Beijerinckia sp. 28-YEA-48: one gene and its partners. The protein of the gene in region 1 binds, or shares a complex with, the protein of each later gene. Links are inferred from orthologs where the notes say so. Each region holds a gene or a part of one and is shown on either strand. Other genes may lie near its edges. The genes, in order: dnaN, BLW50_RS03840 and BLW50_RS17810.

Region 1 (5,873 bases):
ATGATCGTGGCGCGCGACATGGCGCATGCCAAGCTGCGCGAGCTGCTCGATGCCGGCAAGCCGCTGCCGGATTATTTCAAGAACCATCCGATCTATTACGCCGGCCCGGCGAAGACGCCGGAAGGCATGCCGTCTGGCTCGTTCGGGCCGACGACCGCGGGACGCATGGACTCTTTCGTCGAGCAGTTCCAGGCGGCTGGCGGCTCGTTGGTGATGCTGGCCAAGGGCAATCGCTCGGCGGCCGTGCGCGACGCCTGCAAGAAGCACGGCGGCTTCTATCTCGGCTCGATCGGTGGTCCCGCCGCGCGGCTGGCGCAGGATTGCATCAAGAAGGTCGAGACCGTCGCCTATCCGGAACTCGGCATGGAAGCGATCTGGCGCATCGAAGTCGAGGATTTCCCGGCCTTCATCGTCGTCGACAACAAGGGCAATGACTTCTTCAAGGAATTGAACCTGAGCTGAAGGCGTCACAGCTCATAGCGTCATAGGACAAAAGCCGCTGCGATGCAGCGGCTTTTTGATTCTGGCACACGCTCTGGATTTTCGATCACACCTGCGGCGTGTCGGGAAAGACACTGAGAACGCCCCTTGCATGGGGTTGTTCCTCAGAATTGGCCAATACCCCCCTCCTCCGCCGAGAGGATAGCGGGGTGGTACCCGTCGCCAACAGACTGAAAGTACAAAGGAGAGGCGGCGGAATTATGGTCCTGGCCGAAACCTCGGCCTTCACCCTCATTGCGAGCGCAGCGAAGCAATCCAGGAGTCAGGATGTAAAGACCTGGACGTCAACGGGTCTGCACCACGGGCATTTCTTAGGCTTGTACCACGCGCCCCTGGATTGCTTCGTCGCTACGCTCCTCGCAATGACAGGAGCAGAAACTGCCGTAGCGCCTCGTGACCAGCAATTACTATCAGCGAGCCACATCCATTTCGCTTGAGAATACTCTAATTCGCCGCAGCAGCCGCGAACGAATCGAACAAAGCAAGAAGGCGTTTCTGCAACGCCTGCCAATTCGACAGTTCGTCACGATGATGAAAGAAATGAAAATGCCTGCCTTTATTTAGAAAGCGATGCTGGCACCGAACAGGACCGCAATTGACGGTGGTTGGATTCACGTCATCCGAGCCGGTGAAATACCAGGAAGTTCCGCTTTTCGAGAGTCCGTATTCAACGACGGAATCCGCGCCACTGCCCGACGCCTCCTTTTCTATTAGGTTAGCAAACCACCTTGTATCCCACTCGACAAAGACGCTGCTATCCCAACGTTCGCGCGGCCCCCAGCCGAACCAAGGCGCCGGAAGAGGCGCAAAGTCGGGCGCTGAGGTCACGATGCTCAAATGAAGAGAGGCGCCACCGCTCCATTTGGGATAGTAGCTGCGAAGAATGCGATAAGCTTCTCCTCGAGCTGGAATGCGAAAGTAATCATTGTCGATTCTCTGAGGCCATAAGATCGGCAAACGATCGGCGAAATCGCGCTGCGGTACGCAGGTTATCGATGTTCGTTGACCGTGGAGCACGCCATCGACGAAGTTGTGCTTATAATAGGACCAGTGACGCAGATACGGCATCGTACCGCTGCCTAGGATGAGAACGGCATGGTGCTGGTTTTGTCCCCCAGCCTCCCCCGTTGCCCGCATTCTTACTATGGAAAGATCGAACAGCGTCCGTGCCGGCCGATAATCCCCGGCACCATCGGCAATCTCAATACAGTAGGGATCGGCGCCAGCGATTTCGCGAACGTTTTGAACGACGCGGAACGATGTCCAGACGCAAACAACAACAATGAGCGTGACGGCCGCCAAGCCCGACCAAAGAAGCTTTTTCAGCCACGGCCGAGCCTGTATCGGAACTTGCACGTAGCCACTACACGCGCATCGGCATCAGCACGTAGAGCGCCGCGGCGCCGTCGCGATCCTGGATCACGGTCGGCGAACCGGCATCGGCCAGTTTGAACAGGGCCGTGTCGCTGTCGAGCTGCGAGGTGATGTCGAGCAGATAGCGGGCGTTGAAGCCGATATCGATCGCCGTCGAATCATAATCGACTTCGAGTTCCTCGACCGCCGAACCGGAATCCGGATTGGTCACCGACAACGTCAGCTTGCCATCGGCGATGGCGAGCTTCACGGCGCGGCCGCGTTCCGACGAGATCGTCGAGACGCGATCGACGGCTTGCGCGAAGGAGCCGCGCTCGACGGTGAGGCGCTTGTCGTTGTTGGTGGGAATGACGCGGGTATAATCGGGGAAGGTGCCGTCGATCAGTTTCGACGTCAGCACCACATTGCCGAAGGTGAAGCGCGCCTTGGTGGTCGACATTTCGATGCCGATTTCGCTGTCGGCATCCTCGATCAACTTCTGCACTTCGGTCACGGCCTTGCGCGGAATGATCACGCCCGGCATGCCCGGCGAGCCTTGCGGCGCCGGCATTTCGACACGCGCCAGACGATGGCCATCGGTGGCGACGGCGCGCAGCATGGTGTGGCCACCGGAATCGGTGGTGTGCATGAAGATGCCGTTCAGATAGTAGCGCGTCTCTTCGGTCGAGATGGCGAACTGCGTCTTCTCGATCAGTTTCTTCAGATCGCCCGCCGGCAGAACGAATTTGTGGCTGAGATCGCCGGCATTGAGATCGGGGAAATCGGTCTCGGGCAGCGATTGCAGGGTGAAGCGCGAACGGCCCGAGCGCAGCAGCAGCTGGCCGCCCTCGCCCGACTGTTCCAGCGACACCTGAGCGCCGTCCGGCAATTTGCGGACGATGTCATAGAGGGTGTGGGCGGGCAGTGTCGTGGCGCCCGCCTGGCCGACATCGGCCGCCACCGTTTCGGTGATCTCGAGATCAAGATCGGTCGCTTTCAGCAGCAGCGATCGGCCGGCTGCCTGCAGCAACACGTTGGACAGAATCGGGATCGTATTGCGCCGCTCGACGACCCTGTGTACATGCCCGAGCGATTTCAGAAGCGCTGCGCGCTCCAGCGTGACCTTCATAGCCGGACCCATTCCCTGATATTCAGCCCAATAGCTTGTCCCAAAGGGCTGAAATTGTCGCCGTTTGCAAGGCCCTGTGCAAGCGCGCCTCGAGCCCGTGTGGACAGCGGCCCCGACTTTCAACAGCTTTCCACCGCGTTGCGGTAAAGACACCCATGCTTTACCGGGGCTTAATCCGGACGCCGTAATTTCTCATTGCCGCCGCTTTCCTCGGTCGATCTGCCATCGATCCCCTTGAGAAACGACCGGCGGGGCGGGCGTGGAGTGCAATGCGCGGTATTTTCAGCAGGAAAGAGCCCGTTTTCGACTCGCCGAAGCGGCGATCCGAAGAATTGCGCGCTGATCCCGCCGATCGGCCGACGCGACCCGGCCGCAAACAAGCGGCCCCAGAGCGGGGCAAGGCCAAGCGTAAAAAGGGCTTTCTCAGCGGCCTGATCGGTGGCGGCGGCGGTGGGAACGATCGCGCCGCGCCCAAAAAAGGCCGCCGCAAGCGCCGTTCAGCCTTCGGTACGTTGATCTATCTGACGTTGATCACCGGCATCTGGGGCTGTGTCGGGCTGGCCGGCCTGATCGCCTATCATGCGGCGCAATTGCCGCCGATCGACCAGCTGGCAGTGCCGAAGCGGCCGCCGAATATCGCCATTCTCAGCGAAGACGGCGTGCTGCTGGCCAATCGCGGCGACACCGGCGGGCCGGCGGCGCATCTTCGCGACCTGCCGCCCTATGTGCCCAATGCCTTCGTCGCCATCGAGGATCGCCGCTTCTACAGCCATTGGGGCATCGACGTCCTAGGGATTTCCCGCGCTCTGTTGCGCAACGCCACCGGCAGCAGCAGCATGCAGGGCGGCTCGACGCTGACCCAGCAGCTCGCCAAAAATCTGTTCCTGACCCAGGAGCGGACCATGTCGCGCAAGATCCAGGAGGCCATCCTGTCGATCTGGCTTGAGCAGAAATATTCGAAGAACCAGATTCTCGAACTCTATCTCAACCGCGTCTATTTCGGCTCCGGCGCCTACGGCATCGAGGCCGCGGCGCAGAAATATTTCGGCCATGGCGCGCGCCAGCTCACCTTGTCCGAATCGGCCATGCTCGCGGGCCTGATGGTGGCGCCGACACGGCTGGCGCCCAACCGTAATCCCAGCGGTGCGGCCGATCGCGCCGCCAAGGTGATCACCGCCATGGCGCAGGAACACCTGATCACCGACGCGATGGCGAGGATCGCGATGGCCAAGCCGGCCACGGTGACGCGCGAAGCCGGCGCGGCTTCGATCAATTACGCCGCCGACTTCGTCATGGATATTCTCGACGACACGGTCGGCGCGATCGACCAGGACATCGTCGTCACCACCACATTGAGCTCGGTGCTGCAGTCCTCGGCCGAGCGGGCGCTGACCGAAGAGATCAATAAACTCGGCGGCCGTTACGGCGTGTCGCAAGGCGCCGTCGTCTCAATCGATCCGAACGGACAGATCCGCGCTTTGGTCGGCGGACGCAATTATGCCGACAGCCAGTTTAACCGCGCGGTCGCGGCGAAACGGCAGCCGGGCTCGGCGTTCAAGCCTTTCGTCTATCTCACGGCTCTGGAACGGGGCCTTACGCCCGACACCGTGCGTGACGACGCGCCGATCAACATCAAGGGTTGGCGGCCGTCGAATTCGTCGCGCGAATATTTTGGTCCGGTGACGCTGACGCAGGCGCTGGCATTGTCGTTGAACACGGTGGCGGTGCGCCTGACGCAGGAAGTCGGGCCGAAGGCTGTCGTCGCCACGGCGCAGCGCCTGGGCATCGTCTCGGAGTTGCAGCCGAATGCCTCGATCGCGCTTGGCACATCGGAAGTGACGCCGCTTGAACTGGTGTCGGCCTATGCGCCATTCGCCAACGGCGGCATTCGCATTCAGCCGCATGTGATCACGCGCGTGAAAACCGCCACCGGCAAGCTGCTTTATCAACGCAAGGGCTCGAGCTTCGGACGGATCATCGATGCCAGATATGTGGCGATGATGAACGGCATGATGCAGGAAACGCTGCTCACCGGCACGGCGCGCAAGGCGGAGCTGAAAGGCTGGCAGGCCGCCGGCAAGACCGGCACGAGCCAGGATTATCGCGACGCCTGGTTCGTTGGCTACACCAGCAGTCTCGTCACTGGTGTGTGGCTCGGCAACGACGACAATTCGCCGACCAAGAAAACCTCGGGCGGCAATCTGCCTGTCGATATCTGGAGCCGCTTCATGCGTGAAGCGCTGAAAGACACTGTGCCGCAGCCCTTGCCATCGGCTTCTTGGCGCGATTCCCTACCGCCGCCTTCGGCACCACCGGGCATGATTCCGTCAGCGCCTATGCCGCAAGGTTCCATACCGATGGCCTCGCAAGCGCCGCTGCCGCCAGCTTCGGTGCCGCAAACCGGCGGTTTGATACCGCCAGCGCCCATCGGCCCCACCGGCAACGGGCCGATGACCATCAATCAAGCTGGCCAGGCCGGTCAGAACTCGGCGCGTAACGGTAACAACAGTGTGAGCCGGCCGCCGTCGATCCGGCGTGACAACGGCAATCCGTTGATCCCGCCGGCGCCGATCGGCAATGACCGGACAGGCTCGATAGAGCCGCAACGACAGCCTGGAATTTTGGAAAGATTGTTCGGCGGCTGAGTGTAACCGCCGAACGTTCAGCCTAAGCGCATGTTCGCTTAGTGCAGACTCACCGTCTGCAGCGAATGCTCCCAGGCGTTGGCGATCGCCGCATCCTTCGAATCGGTCAGGATGATCGGCGTGCCATCGGCGGAGAGCAGGGCGAAAAGATTGAGGCCCGGCTGAATCTCGCCGATCTGTGGAAATAGACGTTGCGCATCTTCCGACTTGATCGGGCGCACATAAGCAATCATGCCGCCGCCGAG
Region 2 (5,704 bases), 3.6 Mb from region 1 along the record:
CGGCCGGCGACGGCAGCTCAATTCCCAATGCTTTCAGACGCCCCTCAACCGTAGACATAGAAACCTCGCGACGGATCGTTAGACGAATCTCTGGATCGACGGGCGCATCTGGCGGACAGCACGTCGAATTGATGAGTATGCCGGTTGCAGCCCCCCACCGAAACCCTAATTTCGCCATGAGAGACCCCTATCCGGCATCGATTCTGCTTTGAGGCGCTTAATGACACAGTATCGTTCCGCCCGTTTATCCCAGCTCGCAGGTTTCGCCGGCGCCGCGGTTTTTCTGCAAGCCAGTGCCGGGATGGCCAGCGCCGAAACCGCCGCCCAAACGGTCCGCATGTCGCCCCATCTCGCCGTCTACGAATTGTCGCTGCTGCGCGGCAACGGCAGTTCGGCCCCGGTCGCGGTGAGCGGTCGCATCGTCTACGAATTCAACGGATCGGCCTGCAAAGGCTACGAGGTGTCCTTTCGCCAGATCACCGAAATCACCCCGTCCGAAGGCGAGCCGCGCATGACCGACACGCGCTCGACCACCTTTGAAAGCGGCGACGGCAAGACGCTGAACTTCCGCATCGAGAACATGATCGGCGATCGCGTCGTCAGCACCAATCAGGGCGAGGCCACCCGCTCGGGCGACGGCGCCCTATCGATCAATATCAAAGAGCCCATGCCGAAGCGATCCGATGCCGACGTGGACGTCACCTTCCCGACGGCGCAGATGCTGCATTCGATCATCGCGGCGCGGGCCGGAGAAACGGCGATGGAGATGAAAATCTACGACGGCTCCGACGGCGGCGATAAAGTCTATCACACGCTGAACATCTTCGGTCATCGCTCGCAGGAGCCGCTCACCGATCCGACAAAGGATGTGGCGGCGATGAAGGGCATGGCGCGCTGGCGCACCAACGTCAGCTATTTCGACAATGCCAAGGCCGACGCCAACCCGAGCTACAAAATGGCCTTCCAGATGTGGGACAATGGCATTTCGAGCGATCTCGTTCTCGACTATGGCGACTTCGCTCTGAAGGGCACCATGTCGAAACTGGAAATGCTGCCCGAGAGCCCCTGTCCTTAAAGCGCCCTTATCCTTAAAGAGCCCCTGCCCTTAATTTGTCAGGGGCAGCAAACTGCCCCTGACATTGTTTTTCGTATTTCCTTGGCTTTTCACACTTCCTTGGTTTGCACGCGGGTCGCGACCAGCACCGCTGCACCGAGCAAGGCAAGACCGCCGACCAGAAACACACCACGCACGCCGTTCAGATCAAAGATCGCTCCGCCGCCGGCAGCGCCAGCGGCGATACCGACAAAGATCAACGCAACGAGGAGCCCCGTGGCGCTCTCGATCTCGTCTGGCACCGCGCGCGTGATCCACGTGGTAAAGGCCACGGGCACGGCGCCAAAGAGAACGCCCCAGATCACGATCATCGCCGTATCGAAAGCGAGCGCACCGCCGAACGCGGCAAGCAGCAGACCAAGCACCCCCATGCCCAATGCCGCCACGATCAACGTGCCTTTGAGACTGCGCTCGACCGCCGCGCCGCTCACAAATGTTCCGACATAGCTGCCGACACCGAAGACGAAGAGAATTATCGCCATCGTGCCAACGTTCACGGTGGTCACGGTTTCAAGATAAGGGCGGATATAAGTGAAATAACCGAAGTGCCCGGTGAAGACCAAGATCGCCGCCGCAAATCCAAAACCGATTCCCGGCCGCGAAATGATGTCGCCAAACACCGCAAGACTGGCATGTCCTTTGGGCGCAACACGCGGCAGAAACAACATCTGCAAAACCAGCACCAAGGCGCCCAGAGCCGCGGCCAGCGCGAAAATAACGCGCCAATTGACGAGATCACTCAAATAGCCGCCGACAGGGATGGCGATGATCATCGCCGCCGGTATGCCGCTCATGACGATCGCTATGGCACGCGCCGCCATCGCCTCGGGCACCATGCGGATCGTTGTCGCCGCCGCCATGGTCCAGAAACCGCCAATGGCAAGTCCGAGCACGATCCGCGCCGCCAGCAGAAACTCTATACTCGGTGCGACCGCCGCCAGAAGGTTCGAGACGATCAAAAGCAGCGAGAACACCAGCAAGACCGGCTTGCGATTGAAGCGGCGCGTCACCGTTGCGCTCAGGAGCGCCCCGATCAAGCCGGCAAAAGCGGTCGCCGTCACCGCTTGCCCAGCCACCCCGGTACTCACGCCCAAGCCCTGCGCCATCGGCGTCAGAACGCTCGCCGGCAGCAATTCCGCCGTTAGCAGGGACGTGACGCCCAGCATCATGGCGATCACACCGGCCCAGACGGCTGGCTTGGGCACAGCCGTAAAAGGTTCTATATTGATGTCGGCATTCGCACTCATTTTGCGTCCAGCTCCTATTCACGCTGCGTTGCAACATAAATAGGATCGACAACTCGGACGATATATGCCATAAAATCTGGAACTATTGATCATTCGTCCGGATACGTGATGAACACCGCCCATGACTTGATGAGCGAAATCATGCTGGGCATGCGGCTTCTGGGCGTCACCTACCGGCGCACGCAGGTGAGCAAGCCGTTCGGCCTACGCTTCAACACCACAGCCGGACGGGCGCAGTTTCACTTCGTGGCGGACGGCAACCTGTTTCTGCGCGGCCATGGGACAGAGCTGATCCACCTGCGCAGCGGCGACGCCCTGCTCATGCCACGCGGCGGCCCTCATGATCTCGTTTCGGCACCGGACGAGCCAAGCCGCCCCGTCGAAAGCTTCGCGACGAAGCCGCTCTGCGAAAACATCAGCGTTACATCGGCCTGCCTTGACGAGACCGGGCACCATCCCGACGCGCTGATTTTCAGCGCCTGTATGGACTTTGATCTCGGCGGCATGCGTCCCCTCATCGATCAGATGCCCGATGTGATGCAGGTCGATGATTTGCTGAACCGGCAACCCGAAATCAGGCCGATGCTCCACGCGATGGAACGGGAAACCTGTCAGCCGCGCGCCGGTTCGGTCGGCATCACCGCCCGCCTTGCCGATGTCGTCGCCGCCTCCATCGTGCGCGATTGGATCGAATGTAATTGTCTCAACGGCACCGGCTGGTTTGTCGCTCTGCACGACCCGCGCCTTGGCCGCGCCATCGCCGCTCTCCATCGCAATCCGAGCCGTGACTGGACCGTCGCCGATCTCGCGACGGAAGCTGGCACCTCGCGCTCGGTCTTCGCCGAACGCTTCCAAGCCATCGTCGGGCAAACACCTTTGCGTTACGCCACGGACCTGCGCATGCGCCTTGCCGCGCAATGGCTCGAACGTGATCACATGTCGATCGACAAGGTCGCCGAGCGGCTTGGCTATGCTTCGCAGGCCGCCTTCAGCCGGGCTTTCAAACGTTCGACCGGACAATCCCCTGGCGCCCGGCGTGGAAAGGGCATGGCGAGCGTCTAGAGCAAGCGGTAAAATGCTGCGCCAACTTACGACAGCACCAAGTTCAGCATTCGTGCGGTGGCTCTGGATTCCTGCTCGTGCCTTCGGTGCGTCGGGAATGACAACGGAGAGTTTCAAGCCCGCCAGAGCGTTTCACAATTCGACGGAATCGCCGAGCGCAGTACCGTCATTGCTCTCAATTGTGCATGTGAACATGCACAATTGAGAGGAGCACAGCGACGAAGCAATCCAGGAACGTGTGATAAGATGTCTAGAAATGCCTATGGTCCAGGCATATTTTTTATTTCCACATCTTGACCCCTGGATTGCTTCGCTGCGCTCGCAATGACGGGATAGCGCTTAGCGCCGCGTGGTCTTGCCAAAGACAATGCCTTTGATGACGGCAGCACGGCCGAACTTCTCGCGCAGACTGTCGACCGCCGTTTCCGCGGCCTTCTCGCGAACCACCCGGGTATCCTCAAGATCGCCATGATCGGCCTGCGCGCCCTCGACCAGATTGGAAATACCAACCCCGATCAGACGATAGCGCCGCCCTTGCGGTTCCCTGGAGAGCAAATCGCGCGCGCCTTCGAAGATGCGGCCGGCCAGTTGCGTCGGCTCGGACAGCATGCGCGCCCGCGTCAGAATGCGAAAATCCGCCGTCTTCAGTTTCAGGGTCAGGCTGTCGCCGGAAATCTCCTGCGCCTTCAAGCGCGCCGACACTTTCTCGCTGAGCAGGAACAGCTTCCGCGACAGGGTCGTAATATCCGATATGTCTTCCTCGAATGTCGTTTCGGCAGACACGCTTTTGCGCTCGCGCTCCGGCGAGACGATGCGATCATCAAGCCCATGCGAGAGCCGCCACAGTCTGCGCCCTTCCGGGCCAAAGCGCCGAAACATTTCGATTTCCTCGAGCGCCTGGATATCGCTGATCATCTTCAGCCCCTCACGCTCGAAACGCTCCTGCGCCACCTTGCCGACACCCCAGATGGCCGAAACCGGGCGCGCCGCCAGAAACGCTTTCGCTTCGGCCACGCCGATCACGGCGAAGCCACGCGGCTTGTCGAGATCGGACGCCATTTTCGCCAGGAATTTGCAATAAGACAGGCCGACCGACACGGTGATCCCAATCTCGCGTTCGATCCGGCCGGCAAATCGCGCCAGAACCGCGGCCGCACTCGCCTGATGCAAGCGCTCGGTGCCACCGAGATCGAGAAAAGCCTCGTCGATCGACAGCGGCTCGACCAGCGGCGTCAATTCCAACATCAGCTCGCGCACCTGATGGCCGACGGCGACATATTTCTGCATGTCGGGAGACACGACTTTGGCATGGGGACACAGCGCCAATGCCTTGAACATCGGCATCGCCGAACGCACGCCATAGGTTCGCGCGATATAGCAGCAGGTCGACACCACACCGCGCTTGCCGCCGCCGATGATCAACGGCTCGTCGCGCAACGCCGGATTGTCGCGCTTTTCGACGGCCGCATAGAAAGCGTCGCAATCGATATGGGCGACGCTCAGCTGATCCAATTCGTCATGGACGAGAATGCGCGGCGAACCACAAGCCGCGCAACGCCGGCCGCCCGCCGGGCTTCTTGCGTGACAGTCGCGGCACAAAAGGGTGTTGTCCATGGCGCTCATAGCGTTTCGCATTTTGATGGAATCATCAAACGCCACGAAGACGCGTCGATTTGCTTTGGGACATTGGCGGACAAAGCGAGAACCGGCAAGAATGCCGCCCGACATTTCCCCCGCCTCCCGGCCTCCGAGATCGGGTCTCCTGACAGATCATGACAAAAGCCCGGCGCTCCCGCCAGGCTCGTCATCGACTAACGCTTCGCCACCGGCAGCATCGGCTTAAGATCCGGGCGCAATTGCTGATCGAAGGCGCGCAGAATGACCGATGTCTGCGAATAATTGGCCATCAGCAGGACGAGTTCGACCAGGGTCTTTTGTCCGAACAGGTTCAGCGCCTCAGCATAGGTGTCCGGCGGCATCCGCTTCTCGCCCAATAGCTGGCGCGCAAATTTGATGATCATCGCCTCTTTTGGCGAAGCACCCTCGATCGGCCGGCGATATTTGATGATATCGACCACATTCTGGCTGATACCGGCTTTTAGGGCCGCCGGTTCATGGGAAGCCCATTCGAATTCGCCATCGGTCTCGCGGACGGTCGCCAGAATGGCGAGCTCCGCCAAGGGCAGATCGAGGCTGATCCGATTGCGCAGGTACCAGTTGATTTCCCGGATATGGGGCGACAACTCCGGCACATGCATCCAAATGCCAGCGGGCCCGGCGA
Region 3 (5,870 bases), 590 kb from region 1 along the record:
CAGGCCCATCTTTCAGCCTCAAACGTGCCATCGATAGCGGCTTAACATTTGGCCCTCGTATATGGCCGTCTGGCGCGATGATTTCGCAGACAAGCGGCCACGGCGATTTCCGCTTTCCTTACGAAGTACCGGCGCAGCCTAACGGTCCACTCAGCCGGGGCGAAGCGGTCGGCGGCGGCATGATCGCCGATGGCGTCGATGCCGTCTTGAAGCGGGTGCGCGAACAATTGATGCTCGGGGCCAGCCAGATCAAGCTCGCCGCCGGCGGCGGTGTTGCCTCAAATTTCGATCCGATCGACGTCAGCCAATACACGGAAGCCGAGTTCCGCGCAGCGGTCGACGCGGCCGAGAACTGGGGCACTTATGTCACGGTGCATGCCTATACGCCGCGCGCCATTCAGACTGCCATTCGCGGCGGCGTGCGCTGCATCGATCATGGCCAGCTCATGGACGAAGAGACGGCGAAGATCATGGCCGACAAGGGCATCTGGTTCTCTTCCCAGGCGTTCATCGAAAATGAATACGCCAATCCCTATCCGGAAGGCTCGGCCAATCGCGCCAAGCAGATGACCATGTTCGCGGGCACCGACACCGCTTATGGCCTCGCTAAGAAATATAAGCTCAAGACCGCCTGGGGTACCGATATTCTCTTCGAGCCGTCGATGACGAAGAATCAGGGCGCAATCCTGACGACGATGTCGCGCTGGTACTCCAACGACGAAGTCTTGCAGATGGCGACGAGCGGTAACGCCAATCTTCTGGCCATGTCGGGACCGCGTAACCCCTACCCCGGCAAGATCGGTGTCATCGAAGCCGGTGCTTATGCGGACATCCTGCTCGTCGATGGCGATCCGATCGCCGATATCAAGCTCCTCGCCGATCCCGAAAAGAACCTGAAGCTTATCATGAAAGATGGTCGGATCTACAAGAATACTCTGACCTAAACGCCGGCCTTATGAGGCCCCGCTTGCTATCCTGGCAGCGGGACCTTGAATCGCGCACTCAGAAACTCGTGCGCTGGCGGATGGCGGCCGAGAGCGTGCCTTCGTCGAGATAGTCGAGCTCGCCGCCGACGGGCACGCCATGGGCGAGGCGGGTCAGCTTGACGTTGGTGTGGGAGAGGACGTCAGTGATGTAATGAGCGGTCGTCTGGCCATCGACCGTGGCATTGACCGCCAGGATCACCTCGGTGACGCCGCCACCGGCGACGCGTTCGACCAGCATGCCGATGTTGAGATCTTCAGGCCCGATGCCATCGAGCGGCGACAGGGTGCCGCCGAGCACATGATAGCGTGAACGCACCGCGCCCGAGCGCTCCAACGCCCACAGATCGGAGACGGTCTCGACGACGACGATGGTTGTGGGGTCGCGACGCGGATCGGCGCAGATGGTGCACGGATCGATCGTGTCGACATTGCCGCAGGACGAACAGGTGCGCACGCGCTGATGGGCGACCTGCATGGCGTCCGCCAGCGGCCCAAGCAATTCCTCGCGCTTGCGGATCAGATGCAGCGCGGCGCGACGGGCCGAGCGCGGACCCAGGCCCGGCAGACGCGCCAGAAGCTGAATCAGACGTTCGATCTCCGGCCCGGCGACCCGCTCGGCCATGACTAGAACGGCAGTTTCATGCCGGGCGGCAGCGGCAGTCCGGCCGTCACCGATTTCATCTTCTCTTCCATGGTGCGCTCGGCTTTCTTGCGCGCATCCTCATGGGCGGCGAGGATCAGATCCTCGACGATTTCCTTCTCGTCGGCCTTGAGCAGGGACGCATCGACGGAAATGCCCTTCATGGCGCCCTTGGCGGTGAGGGTGACTTTCACCAACCCGCCGCCCGACTGTCCTTCAACCTCGATGCGCTCGAGCTCGGCCTGCATGTCTTGCATGCGGCTCTGCATCTCTTGCGCCTGTTTCATCAGTCCCATGATGTCTTTCATGGCTTATCCTTTAAAGATCATCTTCGGTGTAGCTGTCGTCAGTATAGCCGATTTCATCGTCGCTCGGCCCGGCAAGCAGCATCGGCTCGGGCGGCGGCAAGGCGTCCTCGGCCGATTTCACCCCGACGATTTCGGCGCCGGGAAAACGTTCGAGCACGCTGCGCACCAGGGGATCGGCGCGCACGCCAACCAGAAGATCCTGTTTGCGCGCGTCGCGCTGCTCAAGAATAGTTGGCGCGCCTTCGGCCGAAACCACCACCGCCATCCAGCGCTGGCCGGTCCAATCCTGCAGTTTGCGCGACAGGGTGGCGGCAAGCTGCGCCGAAGCGCCCGGCGCCAAAGCGAATTCGATCGAGCCTTGCTCGAAACGCACCAGGCGCACGTCGCGCTCGAGCGCCATTTTGAGCTGGATGTCGCGGTTGATCTGGGCCAGCGCCACCACGTCCTCGAAACGGGCGAGCTGCACGCGCGGTGCGGTGCTCGCCTGAACCTGAACGCGCGGCGCCGGCGACGATGTGGCCAACATCGGTCGTGCGCCGCCAGCGACGGCCACGGCGCCACCGCCGCCACCACCACCGTTACTGACCATGGCGCGAGATGGGGCCGGACCTTCATTGGGGCTGTCGGCCAGCCGGCGCAGCACATCCTCGGGGCTCGGCAGATCGGTCGCGTAAGCTAGGCGAACCAGAACCATGTCGGCGGCGGCCAGGGGGCGCGGCGACGACTTGAGATCCATGATCCCCTTGGAAATGATCTGCCAGGCGCGGGTGAGCACGCCGATGCTGAGCGTGTCGGCGAACTCGCGGCCACGGGTGCGCTCGTCCTGGCCGATCGAGGCGTCGAGCCGCGACTCCGGCGCCAGCTTCAGCCGGGTGACGAAATGGATGAATTCGGCCAGGTCGGTCAGCACCAGCGCCGGATCGGCGCCCTGGTCGTAGAGTTCCTTCAGGCCGTCGAGAGCGACGGCGATGTCGCCTTTCATCACCGCCTGGAACAGGTCGATGATGCGGCCGCGATCGCCGGTGCCGAGCATGGTGCGGATGCTCTGGGCGCTGATCGGCTCGCCGGCGGCGGCGTGCGCAATGGCCTGGTCGAGCAGCGACAGGGAATCGCGCACCGAGCCTTCGGCGGCGCGGGCGATGAGAGACAGCGCCCGTTCGTCGATATCGACCTTCTCGCTCGTGCAGAGCTTGCCGAGATGGCCGATCAGTACATCCGATTCGACGCGGCGCAGATCGAAGCGCTGACAACGCGAGCGCACTGTCACCGGCACTTTCTCGCTTTCCGTCGTCGCGAACAGAAACTTCACATGCTCCGGCGGCTCTTCGAGCGTCTTCAACAGCGCGTTGAAAGCCGACTTCGACAGCATGTGCACTTCGTCGATGATATAGACTTTGTAGCGCGCCATCACCGGGCGATAGCGGGCGCCCTCGATGATTTCGCGCACGTCGTCGACGCCAGTGTGCGAGGCGGCGTCCATCTCGATGACGTCGACATGGCGCGATTCGATGATCGCCTGGCAGTGGGCGCCGAGCTCCGGCATGTCGATTGACGGGCGGTCGATGGCCGGATGACCGTCCTTGGCGGGCAGTTCGTAGTTGAAGGCCCGCGCCAGGATACGCGCCGTCGTCGTCTTGCCGACACCGCGCACGCCGGTCAGCAGATAGGCCTGATGAATGCGGTTGAGTTTGAAGGCATTGGTCAGGGTGCGAACCATCGCCTCCTGGCCGATCAGATCGTCGAAGCTCGACGGCCGGTATTTGCGAGCCAGCACCCGATAGGCCCCCGTGGGGCCTGCGGCCGGCGCTGCACCAAGATCAAGGCCAAGCCCTGGGCCAAGATCAAGCCCGAGGCCCGGTTCGTCCGCCGTGGACGCTCCCGATGTCTGTTCGTCGCGCCCGTCGCTCATGAGCCTCGCTACCCGATCCCGCCGCCAGGCGGGCGGAACAGGCCTGTTTCGGAGCCCTGCTCCGCCGAAACGGCCGGATTATCCGGAATGTAATGTCATAGCGCTTTGCGGTTTGACATCATCAAACGCCACAAAGACGCGTCAAAACAATAACTAAAAGCAAAAATGCGCTTCTTCGAAACGCATTTTGCTTGAGTAGGAGGCTGGACAGAGACCCGCCCGATCTCGTTAGGGCTGCTTCCTTCCGGACCTGACCCGGTTGGCGAGTGGAACGTCCACCGCCAACCTCCCGGCCCTTATTTGGCAGGGCGAGCCCGGTTTCGCAAGCCGCCAGAACAAGGAATCCCAGGTTCCGTCTCGGCACCGCGCGCTTGGGTCACATCTGGCCAGTTTCTGGTCAAGCTTTGAGGCAAGTTTCGATTGCCGCCACCGGGGTGGCGGGTGAAACTGCCACGATAGAATCGCGAGCGCTTTTTCGTATGCAAAATCATATCTCCGCCGGGGAATTGTCCGCCGCCACCGGCTATGCCTTCAACCCCATCGACCGCCTGTCCGAACGCCGCGATGAACCGGGCCTTTTCGACAGCTTTTTCGACGATCCCACCAGCCGTTTTGTCGTCATCGGCCGTGACCGGCCGGTGCTGAAAAGCCAGGACGGCACGCTTGACCCGCTGCACACCCGGGCCGAGGCCCTGGCGATCGGCCCGGCGCGAGAAACCGTGCTGCTTGGTAAGGAAGGCGAGCGCGCCCTTTTCGCCCTAATGATCGACGACAGCGCCATCACGATCGAGGAAACGGTGAGCGCCAGCGGGCTCATCGACACCCGCCGGCAGATCATTCCCGGCCGGCCCGACCTGGTGGTGCGCGACCTGCGCTCCGTCGCCACCGAGGGCCTGCTGCCCACAGCCCAAGTCGGCTATCTCGGCCAGGCCAAGAGCGTCATGTATTGGCATGCCCACCATCGCTTCTGCAGCAATTGCGGCGCGCCCTCCCATGTGGTCGGCGCCGGCTGGCGGCGTGAATGCCCCACCTGCGGCGCGCAGCATTTTCCGCGCACCGATCCGGTGGTGATCATGCTGGCGGTGAGCGGTGACGACTGCCTGCTCGGCCGTTCCGGCCGCTTCGGCAAGGGCATGTATTCGGCGCTCGCCGGCTTTCTCGAGCCCGGCGAGACGATCGAGGATGCGGTGCGCCGGGAAATCCTGGAGGAATCGGGCATCCGAATCGGCCGCGTCGCCTATATCGCCTCGCAGCCCTGGCCCTTCCCCTCCTCGCTGATGATCGGCTGCGTGGCGCAGGCGCTCAATCGCGACATCGTCGTCGACCAGACCGAGCTGGAGGATTGCCGCTGGTTCACCCGACAGGATGTCGATTTGATGCTCCGGCGCAGCCACCCCGACGGCTTTGAAGCGCCCCACCCGATCGCCATCGCCCATCACCTGCTGCGCGCCTGGCACGAAGGCAAAACGCCGGCCGTCTAAGCAAAGCCGCGCAACGCCAGTCGCCCACTGTCACATAACCGCAGTGCGAATATGTTCTTGGGGCCGTAGTGATCCTCGGAAAGTCCGGGTGGAGAACTGCGGATGGCGCTCTCTTTCGTCGATGCCGGGCATCCGGCGGCGCGCAAACGTCGGCCTCGGCCGCAAATTCAGGCAGCCGATCGCACCGATCCGCTGCGCCTGCTCTTGGTGACCGACGCCTGGTCGCCACAGATCAATGGCGTTTCGCGCACTTATGAATGGCTATCACGGACGCTACCGGAGCTGGGCGTCGATCTGCATCTACTGACGCCGCAGGGCTATCGGTCGGTCCCGATGCCGTCCTACCCCGCCATCCGCCTGGCCCTGCCGCCGCCGCGCAGCGTGCCGCACCGCATCGCCGCCGTCGCACCGCATATTGTCCATATCGCCACAGAAGGGCCGATCGGCCTTTTGGCGCGGCTCTATTGCCACCGCCGGCGCATTCCCTTCACCACCTGCTTCCACACGCGCTATCCCGAATATATCGCGGCGCGTTGGCCGATTCCC

Evidence for each region.
Region 2: the proteins of dnaN (region 1) and BLW50_RS03840 are in contact, whole or in part, in a solved structure (PDB 1OK7), measured with the Escherichia coli proteins. The link is inferred for Beijerinckia sp. 28-YEA-48 from one-to-one orthologs.
Region 3: the proteins of dnaN (region 1) and BLW50_RS17810 are in contact, whole or in part, in a cryo-EM structure (PDB 8GIZ), measured with the Escherichia coli proteins. The link is inferred for Beijerinckia sp. 28-YEA-48 from one-to-one orthologs.

The regions. Positions count from the first base shown.
Region 1 is NZ_FNSI01000001.1:4,376,732-4,382,604, forward strand. The notes cover bases 925-3,897. They hold dnaN (DNA polymerase III subunit beta), read right to left. Parts: upstream 2,984-3,897; coding sequence 1,865-2,983; downstream 925-1,864. Other genes in these bases: BLW50_RS20535 (hypothetical protein), read right to left, coding at 946-1,857; BLW50_RS20545 (transglycosylase domain-containing protein), read left to right, coding at 3,253-3,897. In the rest of the region: BLW50_RS20525 (fumarate hydratase), read left to right, coding at 1-462; more of BLW50_RS20545, read left to right, coding at 3,898-5,628; BLW50_RS20550 (BQ00720 family protein), read right to left, coding at 5,667-5,873. UniProt on the Escherichia coli protein: Confers DNA tethering and processivity to DNA polymerases and other proteins. Acts as a clamp, forming a ring around DNA (a reaction catalyzed by the clamp-loading complex) which diffuses in an ATP-independent manner freely and bidirectionally along dsDNA.
Region 2 is NZ_FNSI01000001.1:807,694-813,397, reverse strand. Bases 2,901-5,704 are described here. They hold BLW50_RS03840 (DNA polymerase IV), read right to left. Parts: upstream 5,038-5,704; coding sequence 3,763-5,037; downstream 2,901-3,762. Other genes in these bases: BLW50_RS03835 (carboxymuconolactone decarboxylase family protein), read right to left, coding at 5,235-5,704; BLW50_RS03845 (AraC family transcriptional regulator), read left to right, coding at 2,901-3,423. Outside these bases: BLW50_RS03860 (RidA family protein), read right to left, coding at 1-58; BLW50_RS03855 (cell envelope integrity EipB family protein), read left to right, coding at 221-1,075; BLW50_RS03850 (MFS transporter), read right to left, coding at 1,165-2,361; more of BLW50_RS03845, read left to right, coding at 2,470-2,900. UniProt on the Escherichia coli protein: Poorly processive, error-prone DNA polymerase involved in translesion repair and untargeted mutagenesis. Copies undamaged DNA at stalled replication forks, which arise in vivo from mismatched or misaligned primer ends.
Region 3 is NZ_FNSI01000001.1:3,786,726-3,792,595, forward strand. What follows is about bases 1,395-4,364. They hold BLW50_RS17810 (DNA polymerase III subunit gamma/tau), read right to left. Parts: upstream 3,844-4,364; coding sequence 1,945-3,843; downstream 1,395-1,944. Other genes in these bases: recR (recombination mediator RecR), read right to left, coding at 1,395-1,608; BLW50_RS17805 (YbaB/EbfC family nucleoid-associated protein), read right to left, coding at 1,611-1,934; nudC (NAD(+) diphosphatase), read left to right, coding at 4,323-4,364. In the rest of the region: BLW50_RS17795 (metal-dependent hydrolase family protein), read left to right, coding at 1-944; more of recR, read right to left, coding at 1,003-1,394; more of nudC, read left to right, coding at 4,365-5,324; BLW50_RS17825 (glycosyltransferase family 4 protein), read left to right, coding at 5,427-5,870. UniProt on the Escherichia coli protein: Part of the beta sliding clamp loading complex, which hydrolyzes ATP to load the beta clamp onto primed DNA to form the DNA replication pre-initiation complex.